Regions from separate parts of the Luteimonas sp. Soil_C_5 genome, predicted to be linked through region 1. Evidence: predicted binding sites of a transcription regulator. Region 1 holds the regulator's gene; the other holds the start of a gene.
What was found. The regulator FliA, encoded in region 1, starts transcription of late flagellar genes. The targets are predictions, from matches to a motif close to TAAAGTTTNNCNNNCNNNGGCCGATAA.
Positions count from the first base shown of each region.

Region 1 (7,731 bases):
CATCTCCCACCGGGCCCGCGGCAATGGCCGAGAACGAAGACGGTCAGGAAAAGACCGAAGAACCCAGTCAGAAACGGTTGCAGGACGCACGCGAGAAGGGCAACGTCCCCCGCTCGCGCGAACTGGCAACCGTGGCTGTGTTCGGCGCCGGTGTCGCATCGCTGCTGGCGATGGGCGGCGGCATCACCGCGCGCGCCAAGGACTGGATGCGCGGGGCGTTGACGCCCGATGTCGCACTGCTGGAATCGCCGCAGAAGATGTTCGGCCACACCGGTGAGCTGATGCTCGGCTTCCTGTGGATCCTGGCGCCGCTGATGGTGGCCACGTTGCTGGCCTGCTTTTTGGCGCCGGCGGTCATGGGCGGTTTCAACTTCTCCAGCAAGGGCCTGGTGCCCGACCTCAAGAAGCTCGATCCGCTGGCCGGCATGAAGCGCATCTACGGCCCCGAGGGTCTGGCCGAACTGCTGAAATCGCTGCTGCGCGTGCTGCTGGTCGGCGGCGCGGCCGCGCTGTTCCTGTGGCCGGCGATGCCGCGGCTGCGCGCGATGATCAACCAGCCGCTGGAGCAGGCCGCCGCCGGTGGCCTGAAGTTCGCGCTGTGGATGCTGATGGCGACGGCCGGCGCCCTGCTGCTGCTGGCCCTGCTGGACGCGCCCTACCAGAAGTGGAACTGGCGCCGGAAGCTGAAGATGACGCGCCAGGAAATGCGCGAGGAAATGAAGGAGAGCGAAGGCCGGCCCGAGGTCAAGGGCCGCATCCGCCAGCTGCAGCAGGAGATGTCGCAGCGCCGGATGATGGAGGACGTGCCGACCGCCGACGTGATCGTGGTCAATCCGACCCACTACGCGGTCGCGCTGAAGTACGACGGTGGCGCGATGCGCGCCCCGCGCGTGGTCGCCAAGGGCGTCGACGAACTGGCCCTGCGCATCCGCGAACTCGCCGCCCAGCACCGCATCACCCTGGTCGAAGCGCCGCCTTTGGCACGCGTCTTGTATCGGGAGGCGGACATCGGCCAGGAAATCCCCGTGAAGCTCTACGCTGCCGTCGCCCAGGTGCTGTCCTACGTCTACCAGCTGCGCAGCTGGCGGGCGGGCACGCCGCAGCCGCAGCTCGCCGATCTCGACATCGATGAAGGCGACACCACCGGAGGCCGCCGGTGAGTGCGGTGATGGCGGCGGGCCCGAAGCGGGTCTTCGACGCGCTGCGCAACGGCCTGGGAGCACCCCTGCTGGTGCTGGCCCTGCTGGCGATGGTGGTGGTGCCGCTGCCGCCGACGATCCTCGACATTCTTTTCAGCTTCAACATCGCGATCTCGCTGGTCGTGCTGCTCGCGGTGATCTACGTCCAGCGCCCGCTGGACTTCAGCATTTTCCCGATCGTGCTGCTGGTCACCACGATGCTGCGCCTGGCGCTCAACGTGGCATCCACGCGCGTGATCCTGCTGCACGGCCAGGACGGCCCGGGCGCAGCCGGCAAGGTCATCGAATCTTTCGGCGAGTTCGTCGTCGGCGGCAACTTCGCGGTCGGCATCGTCGCCTTCGCCATCCTGACCATCATCAACTTCGTGGTGATCACCAAGGGTGCGGGCCGCGTGTCGGAAGTGACCGCGCGCTTCATCCTCGATGCCATGCCCGGCAAGCAGATGGCGATCGACGCCGATCTCAACGCCGGCATGCTCACCCGCGACGAGGCCAAGGTCCGTCGCGAGGAAGTCCGCCAGGAAGCCGACTTCTATGGCGCGATGGACGGCGCCAGCAAGTTCATCCGCGGCGACGCGATCGCCGGCATCCTGATCCTGTTCGTCACCATCTTCGGCGGCTTGGCGATCGGCGTGCTGCAGCACGGCATGCCGATGGGCGAAGCGGCCGCGACCTACACCCTGCTGTCGATCGGCGACGGCCTGGTCTCCCAGCTGCCGGCGCTGCTGGTTTCATCGGCGGTCGCGCTGCTGGTCACCCGCGCCTCGCGCAACCAGGACATGGGCGGCGCCGTCACCGGCCAGGTGTTCGGCCAGCACAAGGCGCTGACCATCGCCGCCAGCATCCTGCTGGTCGTCGGTCTGGTGCCGGGCATGCCGAACTTCGCGTTTCTCAGCCTGGCGGCGATCGTCGGTTACGCCGCCTGGGTGATGCGCAAGCGCAGCCTCGAAGCCGAACGCGTCGCAGCCGATCCCGAGGCCGGCGCGCTGCCCGCGCCGGAACAGGCCGCGAATGCCGAACTCGGCTGGGACGATCTCCGCCCGGTCGATCCGCTGGGGCTGGAAGTCGGCTACCGGCTGATCCCGCTGGTCGACAAGGCCCAGGGCGGCGAACTGATGGCGCGCATCAAGGCCGTGCGCCGCAAGCTCACCCAGGACGTCGGCTTCCTCATTCCGCCGGTGCACATCCGCGACAACCTCGAGCTGTCGCCCACCGCCTACCGCCTGCTGGTGCACGGCGTGCCGGTGGCGACCGCCGAAGTCCATCCCGACCGCCTGCTGGCGCTCGATCCAGGTGGCGCCTTGCATCCGATCGAGGGCATCCCCGGCAAGGACCCGGCGTTCGGACTCGACGCGCTGTGGATCCTGCCGCTGCACCGCGCCCAGGCCGAGGCCGCCGGCTACACCGTGGTCGATCCAGCCACCGTCGTCGCCACGCATCTCTCGCACCTGGTGCGCGAACAGGCGCCCGAACTGCTGGGCCACGAGGAAGTGCAGCAGCTGCTGGCCACCCTCGCCCGCAGCGCACCCAAGCTGTCCGAAGACCTCACCCCGAAGGCGCTGCCGCTGGCGGTCGTGGTGCGCGTGCTGCAGAACCTGCTGGTCGAGCGCATTCCGGTGCGTCAGCTGCGCCGCATCGCCGAGGCGCTGGTCGAGCACGCCGCGCACACCCAGGACCCGGCCCAGCTGACCGCCGCCGTGCGCACCGCGCTCGGCCGTTTCATCGTCCAGGAAATCGCCGGCCCCTCGGCCGAATTGCCGGTCTACACGCTGGCGCCGAATCTGGAACGCGTCTTGCAGGATTCCGCGCAGGGCGCCGGTGCGGCACTGGAACCGGGCCTGGCCGAACGCCTGCAGCAGAGTCTCGCCGACTGTGCCAGCCAGCAGGAAGCCAGGAACGAACCGGCGGTGGTGCTGGTGCCCGGACAGGTCCGCGCCGCGCTGGCGCGTCTGGTCCGGCACAGCGTGCCGGGGCTGTCGGTCCTGTCCTACACCGAAGTGCCGGAAGACAAGCGCCTGAAGTTGCTGGGCACGATCAATTGAAAGCCGGGATGCGGGATTGGGGAGTGGGGATTCGTGAGAGCGGATCCCGCCAACGCGGAGAGAGTGCGATGCAAGCGATGAGACCCAGACAGACCACACGCGCAACACCCCCGACACCGATGCCTGCTGTTTCCAATCCCCATTCCCCAATTCCGAATCCCTGCTCATGAAAATCCGCCGCTTCGTCGCCGCCGACATGCGCAGTGCCCTGCAGCTGGTGCGCCAGGCGCATGGTCCCGATGCCGTGATCCTGTCCAACCGTCGCATCGACGAGGGCGTGGAGATCGTCGCTGCCAGCAATTACGACGAGGGCTACGTGCAGCGCGCCATCGAGGACGCGCAGCGCGAGACGCCTGTGGCCTCGGCCGCGATGCCGGCGGCCGCCGGTCCGATGGAAACTGGTCTGGCGCCGTCCGAGCGCTGGCTGCGTGAGCTCGCGCCGCAGGCCGATGCCGCCGCCCAGACCGAACCCGCACCTGCGCGTGCTGCAGCGCCTGCGCGGACTGCAGCCCCCGATGCCGCGGTCGCCGCGCTGGCCGCCCGTGCCCGTGCGTCGTCCGAGCCGGCGACCTTCGACATCGATGGCCCGACCTTCGCCCAGTTGCTGGCCGCCGGCCATCGCGACGACACGCCGCAGGTCGAAAAAGTCGCGGTCGCCCCGCCGGTGCGCGACGAGATTCCGTCGCCGCCGGTGCCTGCGCCGGTCGCGCCCGTCGTTCTGGCCGCCGTGCCGACCCCGCAGGCGCCTGCCAGCGACGGAGAACTGGCGCAGATGCGCGACGAGCTGTCGCAGATGCGATCGATGATCGAGCGCGAGATGGCGCGCCTCACCGACGAGCGCCTGCGCGGTTCGCCGGCGCGCGCCCAGGCGATGGAACTGATGGAGGACTACGGCTTCGATGCAGGCATCACCCGCGACACCGTGCTGCAGATCCCCGCCGACACCCCGGATGCCCGCGTCCGCGGCCTGATGCTGGCGCTGCTGTCCAAGCGCCTGCCGATCTGCCCGATCGACCCGCTGGCCGAAGCCGGCGTGATCGCCCTCGTCGGTCCCACCGGCGCCGGCAAGACCACCACCATCGCCAAGCTGGCCGCGCTGTACGCCGCCCAGCACCAGCCGCGCGACGTTGCCCTGATCACCACCGACACCTCGCGCGTCGGCGGCCGCGAACAGCTGCACAGCTACGGCCGCCAGCTCGGCATCGCCGTGCACGAGGCCGACAGCGAGACCGGCCTGATCCAGCTGCTGCAGAAGCTGCAGGACTACCGCCTGGTGCTGGTCGACACCGCCGGCCTAAGCCAGCGCGACCGCGCCCTCGCCGGCCAGCTCAACTGGCTGCGTGCCGCGCGCCAGGTGCGCACCTTGCTGGTGCTGCCGGCCAACACCCATTTCGCGGACCTGGACGAAGTGGTGCGCCGGTTCGAGAACGCCCGCCCGCAGGGCGTGGTGCTGACCAAGCTGGACGAAACCGGCCGCCTGGGCAGCGCCCTGTCGGTGGCGGTCGACCACCAGCTGCCGCTGACCTGGGTGACCGACGGCCAGCGCATTCCCGAAGACCTGCACCGGGCCAATGCCGCCCATCTGGTGCTCCGCCTTGAAGATCTCCGCCGCGATGCCGATAAGCCGATTGTCCCGGAGCACGCATTCCGGAATCACGACCATGCCGTCGCCTGAGCGCCTGCCGATGTCCGCCACCCCATTCCAGCCTGTCCGCACCCTCGCCGTCACCGGTGGCAAGGGCGGCGTGGGCAAGACCAACGTCTCGGCCAACCTGTCGGTCGCGCTGTCGGGCATGGGCCAGCGCACGCTGCTGCTGGACGCCGACCTGGGCCTGGCCAATGTGGACGTGCTGCTGGGCCTGTCGCCGCAGCGCACGCTGGCCGACCTGGTCGCCGGCCGCTGCTCGCTCGACGAAGTGATCATCGAAGGACCCGGCGGCGTGCTGGTGGTCCCGGCGGCGTCCGGCCGCCGGCACATGGCCGAACTGCGTCCGGCCGAACATGCCGGTCTGGTCAACGTCTTCAACGACCTGCAGCGTGAGCTCGACCTGCTGGTCGTCGATACCGCCGCCGGCATCACCGATTCGGTGCTGACCTTCTGCCAGGCCGCACAGGACGCGATCGTCGTGGTCTGCGACGAACCCGCCTCGATCACCGACGCCTACGCACTGATCAAGGTGCTGGCGCGCGAGCGCGGCGTGGACCGCGTGCAGGTGGTGGCCAACATGGTCCGCAGCCCGCAGGAAGGCCGCAATCTGCACGAGAAGCTTTCGCGCGTGTGCGAGCGCTTCATCGGCGACGTGTCGCTGAACTACCTCGGCGCGGTGCCGCAGTGCGACTGGCTGCGCATGGCCGTGCAGCGCCAGCAGGCCGTGGTGCTGGCCTATCCCGGCAGTCCGTCCGCGCGTGCGCTGATCGAGATCGCCCGTCGCATCTCGCGCTGGCAGGCGCCGACCGCGCCGCGCGGCCACGTCGAGTTCTTCGTCGAGCGCATGCTGCGCCAGGGAGCGACCGCATGAACCTCGCCGCTCGCCAGTACCAGGCGGTGCAACGCACGGCCACGGTCGATCCGCTGGTCCAGCACGCCGAACTGGTCCGCCGCATCGCCCATCACCTGGCCGCGCGACTGCCGGCCAGCGTCGAGATCGACGATCTGGTGCAGGCCGGCATGATCGGCCTGTTCGAGGCCTCGCGCAGCTACGACGCCGAACAGGGCGCGTCGTTCGAGACCTATGCCTCGATCCGCATCCGCGGCTCGATGATCGACGAGATCCGCCGTGGCGACTGGGTGCCGCGCTCCGTGCACCGGCGCGCCCGCGAAGCCGCTGCCGCGATCCGCGAGATCGAACAGAGCACCGGCCGCGCCGCCAGCGCGCACGAGGTCGCAGCGAAACTCGACCTGCCGCTGGGCGAATACCAGCGCCTGCTGGAAGACGCCGCGCGCGGCCAGGTGCTGAGTCTGGATTCGCACATCGAAGACCACGGCGAGGTCGAGCCGGTCAACCGTCGCGGCGGCCCGACGCCGCAGGAAGCGCTGGTGCGCGGCGAGTTCGGTCGCGAGCTGATGGGCGCGATCGGCCACCTGCCCGAGCGCGAGCAGCTGGTGCTGTCGCTGTACTACGAGCAGGAACTGAATCTGAAGGAGATCGGCGCGGTGCTCGGCGTCAGCGAATCGCGCGTCTGCCAGATCCATGGCCAGGCCGTGGTCCGCCTGCGCGGCCGCCTCACCGCTTTCGAACTTGCGGACACCGGCTTCGGTGCCGACGACTGACCTCCGGGGCCCGTGCCCCACCCCGTATCGCAGCACGCTTTTTTCGAGGAACACGTTTTGAACAAGAACATCCGCATCCTGATCGTCGACGATTTCTCGACGATGCGCCGGATCGTCAAGAACCTGCTGTCCGATCTGGGCTTCAACAACACGGTCGAGGCGGAAGACGGCCACAGTGCGCTGGCCGTGCTGCGCCAGGATGCGGTGGAGCTGGTGGTGACCGACTGGAACATGCCCGGCATGACCGGCATCGAGCTGCTGCGCGAGATCCGCGCCGATCCCAGGTTCCGCGCGTTGCCGGTGCTGATGGTGACCGCCGAAGCCAAGCGCGAGCAGATCATCGAGGCCGCGCAGAACGGCGTGAACGGCTACATCATCAAGCCGTTCACCGCGCAGACCCTGGAAGAGAAGCTCGGCAAGATCTTCGAGCGCCTGGGGACCGCGGCATGACGACGCCCGACATCGAACGCACCCGTCTGGCCAACCTGCTGCACGACGCGCTGGAAGCGCTGGAGCGCGGCGACGAGGACGGCTGGCGCCGGCAGGTCGACGCGCTGGCCAATGCGCGCGCGCGCACCCTGGTCACCGGCCTCGGCCGGCTCGCCCGCGAACTGTCGCAGGCGCTGGACACCCTGCCGCCCACGCCCGCCGAAGGCAGCGGTCTGGATGATGCCTGCGCGCGTCTGGACCACGTGGTCGAGATGACCGAACAGGCCACACACCGCACGCTGGACCTGATCGACGAAAGCCGCGCGCTCGTCGCCCGGCTCAAGGAAGGTCCGCTCGACGAGACCCAGATCGCCACCGTCGAATCGCTGCGCGAGAACCTGCGCGAGATGGCGCTGGCGCAGAGCCACCAGGACCTCGGCGGCCAGATCATCCGCCGCGTCGCCGGCATCGTCCGCGGCGTGCACGAGGGCTTCGGTGCCCTCGGTCTGCCGCCGAAGGAAGACAACCAGCGCGGCAACGGACCGTCGGTTTCCGGCCTCGACCGCAACACGGTCGGCCAGAGCGACGCGGACGATCTGCTGTCGCATCTGGGGCTCTGAAGATCTCACCACGCGGTTGGAACAGACCGCGCCGCGTCCCCTCGCGCGCGCGGCAGGAACGGGAATGCTGATGTCGAAACACGAACGCCTGATCACGCCGCTGCGCGCGCACGCCTGTGCTGCCGGACGGGCGGACGTGTGCACCGGCGGCGCTGCGATCGCCCGGTCCA
Region 1 covers NZ_JBDGKA010000001.1:582,152-589,882, forward strand. Annotated here, with positions in the region: gene flhB (flagellar biosynthesis protein FlhB) at 24-1,160, shown strand; gene flhA (flagellar biosynthesis protein FlhA) at 1,169-3,241, shown strand; gene flhF (flagellar biosynthesis GTPase FlhF) at 3,408-4,916, shown strand; gene AC3A5K_RS02925 (P-loop NTPase) at 4,903-5,760, shown strand; gene AC3A5K_RS02930 (RNA polymerase sigma factor FliA) at 5,757-6,512, shown strand; gene AC3A5K_RS02935 (chemotaxis response regulator CheY) at 6,570-6,962, shown strand; gene AC3A5K_RS02940 (protein phosphatase CheZ) at 6,959-7,561, shown strand.

Region 2 (7,731 bases), on a different contig from region 1:
GAGATCCCCGGCATCATGGCCGGCACCGCGAAACCCGACTACTCGCGCGCGGTCGACATGCTGACGAAATCAGCGATCAAGGAAATGATCGTGCCCTCGCTGCTGCCGGTGCTGGTGCCGGTGGTGGTCGCGCTCGGCATGAACGCGCTGATGGGACCGGGCGCCGGCATCCGGGCGCTCGGCGGCCTGCTGATCGGCACGATCGTCACCGGCCTGTTCGTCGCGATCTCGATGACCACCGGCGGCGGCGCCTGGGACAACGCGAAGAAGTACATCGAGGATGGCCACCACGGCGGTAAGGGCAGCGAAGCCCACAAGGCCGCGGTGACCGGCGATACCGTCGGCGATCCCTACAAGGACACCGCGGGGCCGGCGATCAATCCGCTGATCAAGATCATCAATATCGTGGCGCTGCTGCTGGTGCCGCTGCTCTAGTCGACACCGGACCCGCTCGTTCCCTCGCGTTTTTCTTCGTCCGGAATCTGATGGGTGCCGTCCGTCAGCTCAAGACTCGGACTGGAATCGTCATTCCTGCGAAGGCGGGAATCCAAGGACTTTCATGGTGTCCGCCCGCACGTCCATGGACTCCCGCCTTCGCGGGAGTGACGGGGCAGCGTTCTCTTCGTCCCCGCTCCTTCCGGAACCTGATCGCTGTCGTGGCTTCGCTGACACCTGATACCTGATACCTAACATCGGACATCGGACATCGGAATCGTCATTCCCGCGAAGGCGGGAATCCAAGGACTTTCATGGTGTCCGCCCGCACGTCCATGGACTCCTGCCTTCGCAGGAGTGACGGGCGCAGCATTCTCTTCGTCCCCGCTCCTTCGGGAACCTGAGCGGTGTCGTGGCTTCGCTGACACCTGACATCGGGCAACGGACATCGGACACGGACACGGACACGGACATCGGAATCGTCATTCCCGCGAAGGCGGGAATCCAGGGACTTTCATCATGTCCGCGCGCACGCCCTTGGACGCCTGTTTTCGCGGCGGTGAATGGATGACCGGATCAGTGACCGCGACCGGCAGCGAGGTGCGTGCGCGATGCGCGCGCAAGCAGCGGCAGCGCGTATCGCACCTCTAACGCTCGAACGTCCCACTCGCCATATCGAACCACGGCGTGCACAACACCTGCTGGTCGTCGGCATAGCCGAAGTCGGCCTGCCAGACCTGCACGTCGCCGCTGTCGTCGGACGAGAACAGACGCGCGTCGTCGGCGATGCCAACGCCGACGCACCATTGCACCTGCGCGGGCGTCGAGGCGAGCCAATTGGAGAAGCGAAAGGTGGCATCGACGCTCGCGCCTGGCTCGACACGGCGCGCAAGCGGCGTGGGCGGCACGGTCGGTGCAGGCGTCGGCAAGGCACTTGCGACATGCGAGAGGGTCGCGCGCGTGCCCGCATATTCGCGCAGTGCCGGCACACCGACAGCGCCGGACACCATGCGCTTCGTCAGCACCGCATGGCGATCGCCGCGGTCGAACACGACCAGCGGCACCGTGCCGGTGTTGCGGATCCGGTAGTCGACACGCACACCCTCGCCTTCGCGCGCGAACACTGCTTCCAGTGCGACACCTTCGGCATCGATGTGGGCGCGCGCGGAATCTCTGGGGGACATTGCAGACCTCGAGACAGGACTTGGGGACTCGCTGGACACCGCCGGTGCCGGCAGAACCGAGCAGTCGAGACACGCGGCTGCAACGGCACTGCGGAACGCAGCATGGTCCCGCAGATGTGAGGGTGGCGCGCTGACGACAGCGCGCGGATAGTCAGTCATCGGCACGGTGATCCCGGAAGCGTGTCACAACGCCCGATGCAGGCGCCGCCAAACAAAAGGGGCGGTGCACGCATGCACCGCCCTCACGTCATGGCCCAGGGTCAGAGCGCATAGCTCGGACGATCGGGCATTCCCAGCTCGCGCCGGATGCCGTTCTCGGTCAGATGGATCGGATTGTGGGTGATCGCGCCGCTGCCGTCGAAGTCATACGGCGTGGCACTGGTCTCCAGTCCCACGGCCTGGCGTTCTGCGTTGGGCACCTGGCCATTGTCAGGACCCGTGCCGCGATACGTGCCCTGCAGGAAGGTACCGTTGACGCCGTTGTAGGCATGCGACATCTCGTGGAACAGCACCACCGACGGTGCCGGGAACGCATCCATGTGGAAGGACGGGTTGTAGCTGATGGTCACGTCACCGCCAGCGCCCGGGCGGCCGTTGACGATGTCGGCGTCATTGCTGAAGGTCTGGGCGTAACCGTTGTCCTCGTTCGAGAGTTCCTGGATCGTCACGGTGTTGCCCTTGGCCTCGGCGGCCTTGTCGAACTCCGCCATCATCTGCTGGCCGTTCGGCGAGGCGCGCAGGAAATCCAGTTCGGACTGCATGCGCTGCACGAAGGCATCGGAGCCCTGCACGCGCACGCCGCGATCGCCGACGGTGTTATCGATCTCGACGTTGACGACGGTCGGGCGCGCGCCCGTCGCCGCGTTGACGATGTCGCTGGCTTCCGAATAGATCGTGGTCTGCGCGTTCGCGCCTTCGATCGTGTCGCTGCCTGCGCCGGCATAGACCGTCGTACGGCCATCGCCGACATTGACCACATCATCGCCACCGCCGGCGGAGAGGATGTCGAACGTGCCGCCGCCGTGGATCACATCGTTACCGCGGCCGCCTTCGATGTAGTTGGTACCGGTGCCGGCGTGGATGGTGTCGCTGCCGTCGCCGCCGTAGATCACGTTGACGCCGCTGCCGCCGAAGATCTCGTTGGTGCCGCCGGTTGTGTGGATGTCGTTGCGGCCGCTGCCGGTGGCGCGGATGGTGTCGTCGCCGTCGCCGCTGCTGATGCGGTTGTCGCCGTCGCCTTCGACATTGATGTCGTTGTTGCCGTCGCCGGCATCGACGACGACGTTAACCTGGACGTTCGGCGCGACCTGGATGGTGTCGTTGCCGGCGCCGGTGCGCAGGGTCAGTTCCTGCCCTTCGGCGAGGCGCACTTCGTAGCTTTCGCCGTTGACCGACACGTCCAGCGTGCCGTCGTCGCGCTGGCTCACGCCGACCTTGTCGTCGCCTGTGCCGGTGGTGAACACCACCTGGTCGCGGCTGATGTAGCCCTGCGCCTGGGTGCGCTCGCGGGTCACGTCGACCTGCGCATCGCTGTGCAACTTGTCGCTGACGACCGGCTTGCCGTCGGGCGTGCTGCCGGTGGTGCGCCCCGTGGAGTTGGTGCTGCCCCCATCGATACCGATCGCACCGTTGGGCGCGCGCTCGGGCGCTTCCCGCTTGGCGATGTCCGGACCGTCGTCCAGGCTCCCGATGTCGGCATGATCGTCGACGCCGCCGGCCGCCGGACCGTCATGCGTATGCGTATCGTTCGGGGCCAGCGGGTTCTGCCAGTAGCCCTGGGCGGCAGCGGCGTTCGGGGACAGCGAATCGAGCGTGGTCATCGGAACGGGCCTGCGTCAGCGAAAGTCGGGCCTCATATGTACGCTGGCGTATGGCCTGACCATACTGGGGCGTACCCTTGGTCCGGCCGGGCGTCCGCGGTTGCACCCGAAACCATCGCCCGACACCGGTTCTGCGCTGCAACATCCGTTGGTCGTAAAATGGGCGTTCTTATCGACCACTGGAAGTGCATCGCAATGGGCCTGGACTCCGTCCCCACCGGCAAGAACCCGCCGGACGAAATCAACGTCATCATCGAGATCCCGAAGGACGCCGAGCCGGTCAAGTACGAGGTCGACAAGGAAAGCGGCGCGATCTTCGTCGACCGCATCCTGTCCACGCCGATGCGCTATCCCTGCAACTACGGCTACGTGCCCAACACCGTCTGCGGTGACGGCGACCCGGCCGACGTGCTGGTGGTGCTGCCGCTGCCGCTGATCCCGGGTTCGGTGATCCGCTGCCGTCCGGTCGGCGTGCTGAAGATGACCGACGAGGCGGGCAGCGACGAAAAGATCCTTGCGGTGCCGGTCGACAAGGTGTTCGGCGGCTACGCGCATGTCGACGATCTCGACAAGGTCTCGGCCCATTGGCTCGAGCGCATCGGCCACTTCTTCGAGCACTACAAGGATCTCGAGAAGGGCAAGTGGGTGAAGATCAGCGGCTGGGGCAACGCGGCGGAAGCCAAGGCGCTGCTCAATGAGGCGATTGCGGCCTACGCGGCCGAGTAAGCGCCACGGCGGCGTCGCCGCCGTCACAGTTCGCGACACGCCGCCCGATACCGGGGCGGCGTGGTTGCTACTATCGTTGCGAGCCGACGCCACCGGGTGGGTGCCGCGGCGCTCAGGGGATTTCCATCGTGCGTATTCTGTTCGTGGGCGGCGAAGACAGCCTGCCGTCCGATCTCATCGCCCTCGTGGCCGACATGGATGACGGCTGGCAGGTCCAGCGCGCCATCGACGGCACCACCGCCACGGCTTTGATCGCCGACGCGCCGCAGGATGTCGTGGTGGTCGCGCCGACGCTGCCGGACATGCCGGTCGCCACGCTGCTCGGCCAGATCCGCACGCTGCGCCCTGAAACCTCGCGCATCGCCGTGTTCGGCGGTCAGCCGCCCGCGCGCGTGCTGTCGCTGGCCCACCGGTTCCTGCCGCTGCCCGTCGGCGAGGCGCAGCTGCTGGAAGCGATCGGCAGCCTCGAGGAACTGCGCGAGCTGCTCGACAATCCGGCCCTGCGCGAGCGCATCGGTCAGATCGAAAAACTGCCGTCGCCGCCGCAGACCTATCTGGCGCTGGCACACGCGCTGGAAGCCGACGACGACACCACGGCCAACGACATCGCGCAGCTGATTTCAGGGGATCCCGCGATCGCGGCCAAGGTCCTGCAGCTGTGCAACTCGGCGTATTTCTCCGCCGGCCGCACCATCACCGACCTGCGCTCGGCCGTGACCCGGCTCGGCATGGCGACGATGCGCGACCTGGTGCTGGCCAGCGAAGTCTTCGCGCATTCCGCGCGTGGTGATCTCGACCGGCCCGCAATGCAGCAGCGCGCACTGGTCGCCTCGCAGCTCGCCCGCCGCATGCTGCCCGAATCCAGCGCCGAGCTCGGCGCCACCGCCGCCCTGCTGGCCGACATCGGCCTGTTGCTGCCGGGCATCCGGGATGAGCGTGCCCCGGCCGACACCCAGCCTGCCGATGCGCCGGGCCATACCGAAGCCGGTGCCTATCTGCTGGGCCTGTGGGGCCTGCCGATGCCGATCATCGAGGCCGTCGCGTTCCAGCGCGATCCCGCGCGCGCCGGCACCCGCAGCTTCTGGGTCACCGGCGCGGTCCATGTCGCCACTGCACTCGCCGCCGGCGAACCCGTGCGCGAGGATTATCTGCAGCGCACCGGCGTACTCGACAAGCTCGACGGCTGGCGCGCACAGGCCGATCGCCTGCGCGGCGTCGAGGACACCCAGCCCGCCTGACGGCGGGCTCGACCAACGACCCTTTTGCAGTCGGCACTGTCCGCTTCACGGCGGCCGGTGCGCGTTGTCGTGTCCGCTTGATCGGGATGATGCGCGGGGCTTTTCTGGGCACCTGACTGCATGAAGCGGCCTCCAGAGATCTAAACGCCGGCCGCGCCAGACGCAGGTTTCCGACACGCGGATCCGGCGATGACGCGCACGCGTGCGCATTGATGGAACGTGCGCGAAACGTCTGGCCCGCGGTGCCATTTGTCCGCCTACCCTCATGCATCTGCAGGACCCGGCACAAAAAAAGGCGGGCCCGAAGGCCCGCCTTTCTGCATCACTGGATCACCGAAGCGATCAGAAGCGCTGCTGGTACTTCATGTACATGAAACGACCGATGTCAAAACTGCCCTGATAGGAGAAGCCGCTGTTCGGCTGGGTGTACATCAGCGGACCGACGCGATCAAAGACGTTGTTCACGCCTGCCGAAACAGTCGCGTTCCAAGGCGCGTTCCAGCGGACCTGCACGTCGTTGAACGTGTTGGAGCCGGTCTTGTTCTGCGCCTGCGCGATGCCGTCACGATCGATGTAGCCCAGCATGTTGCAGGTGTTGCTGTAGTAGCACTGCTCCTTGACGCCGGAGAAGTAACGGGCCGTCCAGCTGGCGCCGAAGTCACCGTTATCCCAGTTCAGGGTTGCGACCGAACGCGTGCGGAACGTGCCACCAAAACCGACCTGCGGACGCGGCGTGGTGTTGTCGGTGTTGTCGGACTTGATGTCGAAGTCGCTGTAGTACGTTGTCGCCCAGTTCACCCCGAAGTTGCCGACGCTGGTGGCAGGCAGCACGTAGTTGACCTCGAAGTCGTAACCCTCGACTTCCCAGTAACCCGCGTTGCGACCCAGACGGGTCAGATCGTCCACTGTGCCGGTTGCTTCGTCACGAGTGAAGAAGTCGCACTGCGACGCGATATCGTAGACATAGCAATCGGTCAGGATTCCCGACGCGCTGAACGCGGTCACGACGTTGTCAATGCGGGTCTTCCACCAGTCGAGCGACACGCCGAGTCCGTTGACGAACTGCGGGCTGTACACCAGACCAAGCGAACGGCTGACCGAACGCTCCGGCGTCAGGTCTGCGTTGGAACCGCTGAGGAAGGGCGTACCGGTCTGGCCACCATAGGCGAGCAGGCCGCCCTGTCCGGTCTGCTGGTAACCAACGTTGCCGTCTTCATCGTCCGCATAGGTGAAGCCCGCATAGCCCGCGATCGCAGCTGCACAGCGCTCATAGACCGCGGCATTGCTCGCTGCGGAACCGCTGACGGTGTCGCAGGGGTCCGTGTAGCGATCAAAGGTCTGACCAATGCCACCGTACAGGTCGGACACAGCCGGCGCGCGGAAACCTTCGGCCCAAGTACCGCGGACCAGCAGATCTTCGATCGGGCGCCAGCGGAAGCTCGCCTTGCTGTTGGTGGTGTCGCCGAAAACGTCGTAATCCGAGTAACGGCTGGCAACGTTAATCGCCAATTCCTGCGCGCCCGGCAGATCCGCCAGCAGCGGGATGTCGAGCTCAAGGTAAGCCTCGTTGACGCTGTAGCCGCCGCTGGTCTCCTGTGACGCGAGATTGGTCGAATTACCGGTCTGTGCGAACGCGTCGGGCGAGTAACGACCGCTCACGCGGCGGTTCTCCAAGCCGGTCGCGAAGCTGAGGTCGCCGGCCGGCAGGGTGGCCAGGGTGCCGCTGAAGTTCGCGAAGTAGTTGTGAGTCGTCGTCTCCGACGTCGCGTTTTCCATCAGGAAGAAACGGCGCTGGATATCCGGATTGGCCAACGAGTTCGGGCCTTCGCTCAGCACCGGGCTCCACGGGGTGCAGTTAGCCAGCGCGATCGGGCTGTCTGCCGTGCCGCACTGTACAACCCCATCAGCGTTGAGGAACGACGGACCGACCGCCTCACGCACGGCGAGCTTGTTGAAGTCGCCCTGTCCGCGGATCGTCGCATCGCCGCGGGTGAAGAGGTAGCCGGCATCCCAGTCGAAGAAGCGATCACCTGCCTCGAACGAGCCTTCGAGGGACGCGCCGAAACGATAGGTGTCGAGACGACGATCAGTCGTGCGTGGCACTTCGGTGCCACGACGACGGAAGTCGAGCACGTCACCGGTGGGATTGAAGTAGCTGTCGGCGCTCATCGGCGTCTGCACATCCACCGCACCGCTCTGCAGCGGATAACCCGCAACCTGCACGCTGGTCTCACGGCGGTTGAAGCTGGCGTCGGTCACGAGGCGGAGATTGTCCGTGAGATCGAAATCCGCACTCGTGAAGATCGACGTACGCTCCATGCCGGTTTT
Region 2 covers NZ_JBDGKA010000006.1:135,507-143,237, forward strand. Annotated here, with positions in the region: gene AC3A5K_RS16130 (sodium-translocating pyrophosphatase) at 1-435, shown strand, start outside; gene AC3A5K_RS16135 (hypothetical protein) at 1,083-1,619, opposite strand; gene AC3A5K_RS16140 (M91 family zinc metallopeptidase) at 1,880-3,439, opposite strand; gene ppa (inorganic diphosphatase) at 3,635-4,165, shown strand; gene AC3A5K_RS16150 (HDOD domain-containing protein) at 4,294-5,403, shown strand; gene AC3A5K_RS16155 (TonB-dependent receptor plug domain-containing protein) at 5,746-7,731, opposite strand, start outside.
Region 2: the regulator FliA is predicted to act here: its motif matches at 4,190-4,216, upstream of AC3A5K_RS16150 (HDOD domain-containing protein).